One region of the Macrococcus sp. GL_134 genome, then DNA from elsewhere that is predicted to be linked to it. Evidence: a T-box and tRNA genes for the amino acid it is inferred to sense, from the RefSeq annotation. Region 1 holds a T-box; the other holds one or more tRNA genes.
The links. A T-box is a leader RNA that pairs with one kind of tRNA and senses whether it is charged. The one in region 1 lies ahead of AC3IPL_RS06760 (valine--tRNA ligase), so its partner is inferred to be a tRNA-Val.
Positions count from the first base shown of each region.

Region 2: it has a tRNA-Val gene. The T-box ahead of AC3IPL_RS06760 (valine--tRNA ligase) is inferred to sense a tRNA for this amino acid. The anticodon was not compared.

Region 1 is NZ_CM174409.1:1,309,231-1,312,497, reverse strand. Features, by position in the region: gene AC3IPL_RS06770 (hypothetical protein) at 1-65, shown strand, start outside; gene AC3IPL_RS06765 (AbrB family transcriptional regulator) at 354-1,406, shown strand; T-box leader at 1,427-1,634, shown strand; gene AC3IPL_RS06760 (valine--tRNA ligase) at 1,681-3,267, shown strand, end outside.
Region 2 is NZ_CM174409.1:1,925,711-1,928,977, forward strand. Features, by position in the region: rRNA gene AC3IPL_RS10170 (16S ribosomal RNA) at 1-628, opposite strand, end outside; tRNA gene AC3IPL_RS10175 (tRNA-Ala) at 760-835, opposite strand; tRNA gene AC3IPL_RS10180 (tRNA-Pro) at 851-924, opposite strand; tRNA gene AC3IPL_RS10185 (tRNA-Arg) at 938-1,014, opposite strand; tRNA gene AC3IPL_RS10190 (tRNA-Leu) at 1,028-1,116, opposite strand; tRNA gene AC3IPL_RS10195 (tRNA-Gly) at 1,139-1,213, opposite strand; tRNA gene AC3IPL_RS10200 (tRNA-Leu) at 1,219-1,305, opposite strand; tRNA gene AC3IPL_RS10205 (tRNA-Lys) at 1,314-1,386, opposite strand; tRNA gene AC3IPL_RS10210 (tRNA-Thr) at 1,397-1,472, opposite strand; tRNA gene AC3IPL_RS10215 (tRNA-Val) at 1,482-1,557, opposite strand; rRNA gene rrf (5S ribosomal RNA) at 1,569-1,683, opposite strand; gene lysS (lysine--tRNA ligase) at 1,901-3,267, opposite strand, start outside.

The sequences.
Region 1 (3,267 bases):
CAGAAGAAGCTTCTGTAGTAACATTTGATTTAGCTTCAATCGTTAACTTTGATCTTGCATCTTAACAACATAAAAAACTGTGAAGTGATTCACAGTTTTTTGTTTTTTTAAATCATTAAAAAATTCCGGTTCTCTATAAGAACCGGAATTTTGTTGTCAAAATAACATATTTAATAATAAAGTCAGAATTATGGATAACACAATTGAAATGATAATTGAGAACAAACAGCCGGTTGATCCACCTGCAAATCTTATCATCTGATACCTCCTCATTGCTTCTTTCAATATCAATAGCCTGCCTGCCTCTTTTTTAAACAAGTTTGGTACAATAATAGTTAAAGGAAGTGAATTCTATGCGCCAGCTATTGTTAATATGTTCAGCAGTCATTGGAGGGTATCTCCTGATGACAGCTGGAATGATTTTGCCGTGGCTGTTCGGTCCGATGATTGCTGCTGTACTTTTCAGCAAGTTTTCTAAGAAACAGATCATCTGGCCGAAGATACTCGGAGATCTAGGTCTTTTCATACTTGGTGCACAAATCGGCGCAACCTTCACTAAGGAAGTCGTAATGGATATTAAATATGATGCAGTCAATATTATATTATTGAACATTCTGTTGCTGGCAGCGGCTGTATTGCTCTCCTTGCTATTTGCAAAAATGGTCGACTGCACATTTGAGACCGCACTGTTAAGTTCAATACCAGGTGCGCTCAGTCAAATGATTATCATGGCTGAAGAAAACGATAGAGCAAACTTACTGATAGTGACACTGTCACAGACCTCCCGCTTATTATTTGTCATTATTATCGTGCCGTTGGTCAGTTCTCTTAACGCATCTGAAACGACGCAAGCCGCTGCAGAGCACGTATCTTCTGTCTTTCACATGCTCAGTCTCTCTGAAATATTGATGATCGCTGCTCTAGCTCTAATGCTCTATTTGTTAATGAAGAAAATACATTTTCCGGTACCAGAGCTGCTTGCACCTGTTTTTGCGATCATCGGATGGAATTTATCAACAGAGCTGACATTTTCGATACCGTACGTGTGGATTGCCGGGGCACAGGTGATGTTCGGTATTAGAATCGGCTTGCAGATATATAGTCTGTCCAACCAGCTGTCCATCCGATTATTTGCCGGTATAGTGATCCAGAATCTATTACTGGTTGGAGCAACTGTAGTGATCGTAATCCTCTTCACCCGGTTCACCGTGCATCCTTTCAATGATTTGTTCTTAAGTGCAGCACCAGGCGGGATGGCTCAAATTATTGTCGTCGGGCTTGAAACACGAGCGAATGTCGCGATGATATCAAGCTATCATATATTTAGGATTTTTTTCATTCTGCTGATTATTGCACCGCTCGTCCAATATATTCTCAATAAACGACAGATTGACAACTCTTTTTAAATCAGCTACTATTAAATCAAATTCATATCATTACCGGGAAGAGTAAATCAATGCTGACTTTTAGAGAGTACAGGTCTGGTGAAACTGTGCAGTGACGTTGATTGAAGGTAGCCCGCTCGTCTCTTCTACTGAAATGACAGTAAGTAGAAGCGTGTAAGAGCGTTAATCTTATTGAGTGCAGCTTCGGCTGAATTTAGGTGGTACCACGAGATTATTCCCGTCCTATTGATTAGGACGGGTTTTTTTATATTAAATTTTAACTGGAGGTTAACAGATGGACACTAAATATAATCCTAAGCTAGTTGAAGAAGGAAGATATAAAGAATGGGTAGATCAAGAATTATTTAAAGCGGAAAGTGGTTCCGATAAAAAACCTTTTACTATTGTAATTCCACCGCCGAATGTGACAGGAAAACTTCATATCGGCCATGCCTGGGATACAACACTTCAGGATATCATCACGCGAATGAAGCGGATGCAGGGATACAATACATTGTACTTACCAGGCATGGATCATGCCGGTATCGCAACGCAGGCAAAAGTAGAAGCTAAGCTGCGTGAGGAAGGTATTTCCCGTCACGATATTGGGCGCGATAAATTTTTAGAACATACGATGGAATGGAAAGAGGAATACGCAGGTTTTATCCGTGAACAATGGGCAAAGCTTGGTCTTGGACTAGATTATTCGCGTGAACGCTTTACACTTGACGAAGGATTGTCAGAAGCGGTACGTGAAGTATTCGTAAACATGTACAACAAAGGTTTGATCTATCGTGGTGAGCGTATTATCAACTGGGATCCTGCTGCACGAACAGCGTTAAGTGACATCGAGGTCATCCATGAAGAAATCGAGGGTGCCTTTTATCATATCAATTATCCGCTCGCTGATGGCAGTGGTGTCATTGAGATTGCTACGACTCGTCCGGAGACGATGCTTGGAGATACAGCTGTCGTTGTTCATCCGAATGATGAGCGATATCAGCATATGATAGGAAAGACCGTGAAGTTACCAGTAGTCGGCCGTGAAATTCCTGTCCTAGGAGATGACTATGTTGAGATGGAATTTGGAACAGGAGCTATGAAAGTAACGCCTGCTCATGATCCGAATGACTTTGAGATCGGTAATCGTCATAACCTGGCACGAATCAATGTCATGAATGAAGACGGGACGATGAATCAGCTGGCCGGTCAATACGCTGGGATGGACCGTTTTGACTGCCGCAAACAGTTGATTGACGACTTAAAGGCGAGTGGGGAACTTGTCAAAGTCGAAAAACATGTGCATCAAGTCGGTCATAGTGAACGAAGCGGAGCGATTGTTGAACCTTACCTTTCCACACAGTGGTTCGTAAAAATGGCGCCGCTCGCTGACCAGGCATTAGCCAACCAGCAGACTGATGACCGTATAGACTTTATTCCTCAGCGATTTGAAGGGACATTCAATCGCTGGATGGAAGGAATCCATGACTGGTGTATCTCTCGTCAACTATGGTGGGGACATCAAATACCCGCCTGGTACCATAATGAAACCGGTGAACTCTACGTCGGTCAAACTGCACCGGCAGACAGTGAAAACTGGACGCAGGATGAGGATGTTCTGGATACTTGGTTCTCAAGTGCGTTATGGCCGTTCTCCACACTCGGCTGGCCCGATATTGAAGCAGCAGACTTCAAAGAATTTTATCCGACGAATGTACTCGTGACAGGATATGATATTATCTTCTTCTGGGTAGCACGAATGATATTCCAGGGGCTTGAATTCACTGATCGACGACCATTCGATCAAGTGCTGATTCATGGACTTGTGCGGGCGGAAGATGGCCGTAAGATGAGTAAGTCTCTTGGTAATGGAGTAGATCCA
Region 2 (3,267 bases), 620 kb from region 1:
AGCCGGGGGCTTTCACATCAGACTTAAGAGACCGCCTACGCGCGCTTTACGCCCAATAATTCCGGATAACGCTTGCCACCTACGTATTACCGCGGCTGCTGGCACGTAGTTAGCCGTGGCTTTCTGGTAAGGTACCGTCAAGGTACGTTCAGTTACTAACGTACTTGTTCTTCCCTTACAACAGAGTTTTACGATCCGAAAACCTTCTTCACTCACGCGGCGTTGCTCCGTCAGACTTTCGTCCATTGCGGAAGATTCCCTACTGCTGCCTCCCGTAGGAGTCTGGGCCGTGTCTCAGTCCCAGTGTGGCCGATCACCCTCTCAGGTCGGCTACGCATCGTCGCCTTGGTGAGCCGTTACCTCACCAACTAGCTAATGCGCCGCGGGTCCATCTATAAGTGACAGCCGAAACCGTCTTTCACTGTTTCACCATGAGGTGAAACATATTATCCGGTATTAGCTCCGGTTTCCCGAAGTTATCCCAGTCTTATAGGTAGGTTACCCACGTGTTACTCACCCGTCCGCCGCTGACTTCAAGGAGTGCAAGCACCCCGTCTGTCCGCTCGACTTGCATGTATTAGGCACGCCGCCAGCGTTCATCCTGAGCCAGGATCAAACTCTCCATAATAGTTTGTTTGATAAAAGCTCTTTGATTGGTTGAGCCAATCACTCTTCAGCAAGTACTTAAAGTACTCAAATTATTGGAATTAACGTTGACATATTGTCATTCAGTTTTCAATGTTCAGTATCATCAAATAATGGTGGAGACTAGCGGGATCGAACCGCTGACCTCCTGCGTGCAAAGCAGGCGCTCTCCCAGCTGAGCTAAGCCCCCATCTATTGAAGTAAGTCGGGAAGACAGGATTCGAACCTGCGACCCCTTGGTCCCAAACCAAGTGCTCTACCAAGCTGAGCTACTTCCCGTTGATAAAAATAATGGCGCGCCCGAGAGGAGTCGAACCCCTAACCTCTTGATCCGTAGTCAAACGCTCTATCCAATTGAGCTACGGGCGCTGATTAATTTGAATGGTGCCGAGGACCGGAATCGAACCGGTACGGTAATCACTTACCGCAGGATTTTAAGTCCTGTGCGTCTGCCAGTTCCGCCACCCCGGCTAGTGAATCAGTATAATTAAAATGGAGCGAAAGACGGGATTCGAACCCGCGACCCCAACCTTGGCAAGGTTGTATTCTACCACTGAACTACTTTCGCTAATATGGTGCGGATGAAGGGAGTCGAACCCCCACGCCCGTGAAGGCGCTAGATCCTGATTCTAGTGCGTCTGCCAGTTCCGCCACACCCGCAAAATAAATGAGCCATAGAGGATTCGAACCTCTGACCCTTTGATTAAAAGTCAAATGCTCTACCAACTGAGCTAATGGCTCAAGCTAGAAATGGTGCCGGAAAAAGGACTTGAACCCTCAACCTACTGATTACAAGTCAGTTGCTCTACCAGTTGAGCTATTCCGGCATAATAAAATGGTGGAGGATGACGGGATCGAACCGCCGACCCTCTGCTTGTAAGGCAGATGCTCTCCCAGCTGAGCTAATCCTCCATAATGATTCTGCCCGGCAACGTCCTACTCTCACGGGACGTCAGTCCAACTACCATCGGCGCTAAAGAGCTTAACTTCTGTGTTCGGTATGGGAACAGGTGTGACCTCTTTGCCATCGTCACCAGACAAAAATCGAATACTTATTAAGTATAAAGATTTCATTTTGTTTTTGCAACAGTAAATTTTACACTTGCTTAACAATTGAAATCATTGTTTGATTCACAGTCGATTGTTATGTCACAAGCGACTTTTTTATATTACATGATTGCAAGATTGATGTCAACGGTTTTCCTTAACAAAATCTATAAAAATTGCCCGGCCTTGTCAGCCGGACATTCATTTATTACTTTTGTCTCATATAAGGGAATAATAACACGTCTCTAATAGATGGTGAATCAGTTAACAGCATGACTAAACGGTCGATACCGATGCCGAGTCCACCTGTAGGCGGCATCCCGTATTCCAGTGCTTCAATGAAATCATCATCCATCTCGTGTGCTTCGTCGTTTCCTTCTTCTTTCTCTACCATCTGTGCTTCAAAACGCTGACGCTGGTCGATCGGGTCATTCAATTCAGTGAAGGCATTCGCATGTTCGCGACGAACAATGAACAGCTCGAATCGATCTGTAAAGCGTTTGTCTTCTGGATTCTGCTTAGCAAGCGGAGAGATTTCTACCGGATGACCATAGATGAATGTCGGTTGAACGAGCTGCTCTTCGACTTTCTGTTCGAAAAATTCATTCAGAATATGACCGTATTTCATATTAGGTTTCACATCAATACCATGTTCTTTGGCCAATTGATGCGCTTCTTCATCTGATGAAACCTCATAGAAGTTCACACCTGTATATTCTTTTACCGCATCAACCATATGCCATCTGCGCCAGTTCGGTGCAAGGTTAATTTCTTCACCGTTGTAAGTGACGGTAGTAGAGCCAGTAACCTGCTCAGCGATATGAGCAATCAAAGATTCTGTTAAATCCATAATATCATTATAGTCAGCATACGCTTCGTACAATTCAATCATTGTGAATTCCGGGTTATGACGCGTAGATATTCCTTCGTTACGGAAAACACGGCCGATTTCGTATACTTTTTCAAGGCCGCCGACAATCAGACGTTTTAGATGAAGTTCAATGGCAATACGCATATATAGTGTCATATCAAGAGCATTATGATGTGTAACGAATGGTTTCGCTGCAGCACCACCTGCAATCGCGTGCATCATCGGTGTTTCTACTTCAAGGAAACCTTTTTGATTCAAGTAATTGCGCATCTCTTGAATGATACGGCTGCGTGTAATAAATGTCTGTGTTGATTCATCACTTGTGATTAAGTCGAGGTAACGTTGACGGTAGCGCTGTTCAACATCCTGCAGGCCGTGGAATTTATCAGGTAACGGACGCAGTGCTTTAGCGAGCATTTTAAATGATGTCGCTTTAACAGATAATTCACCTGTATTTGTTTTGAACATAACACCTTCGATGCCGACGATATCGCCTAGATCGGCATTGTTCCATAAGTCAAACTGTTCATCACCAATTTGATCTTTACGCACATAGATTTGGATCTGTCCTGTCAAATCTTTGACGTGTGCAAACCCTGCTTTACCTTTGCCGCGCTTTGTCATAATCCGTCCAGCAATTTTTGTATGTGATTCTTCTTCTTTGTCATGCAGTTCTTCTTTAGAGAATTGATCCCATTCTGCAG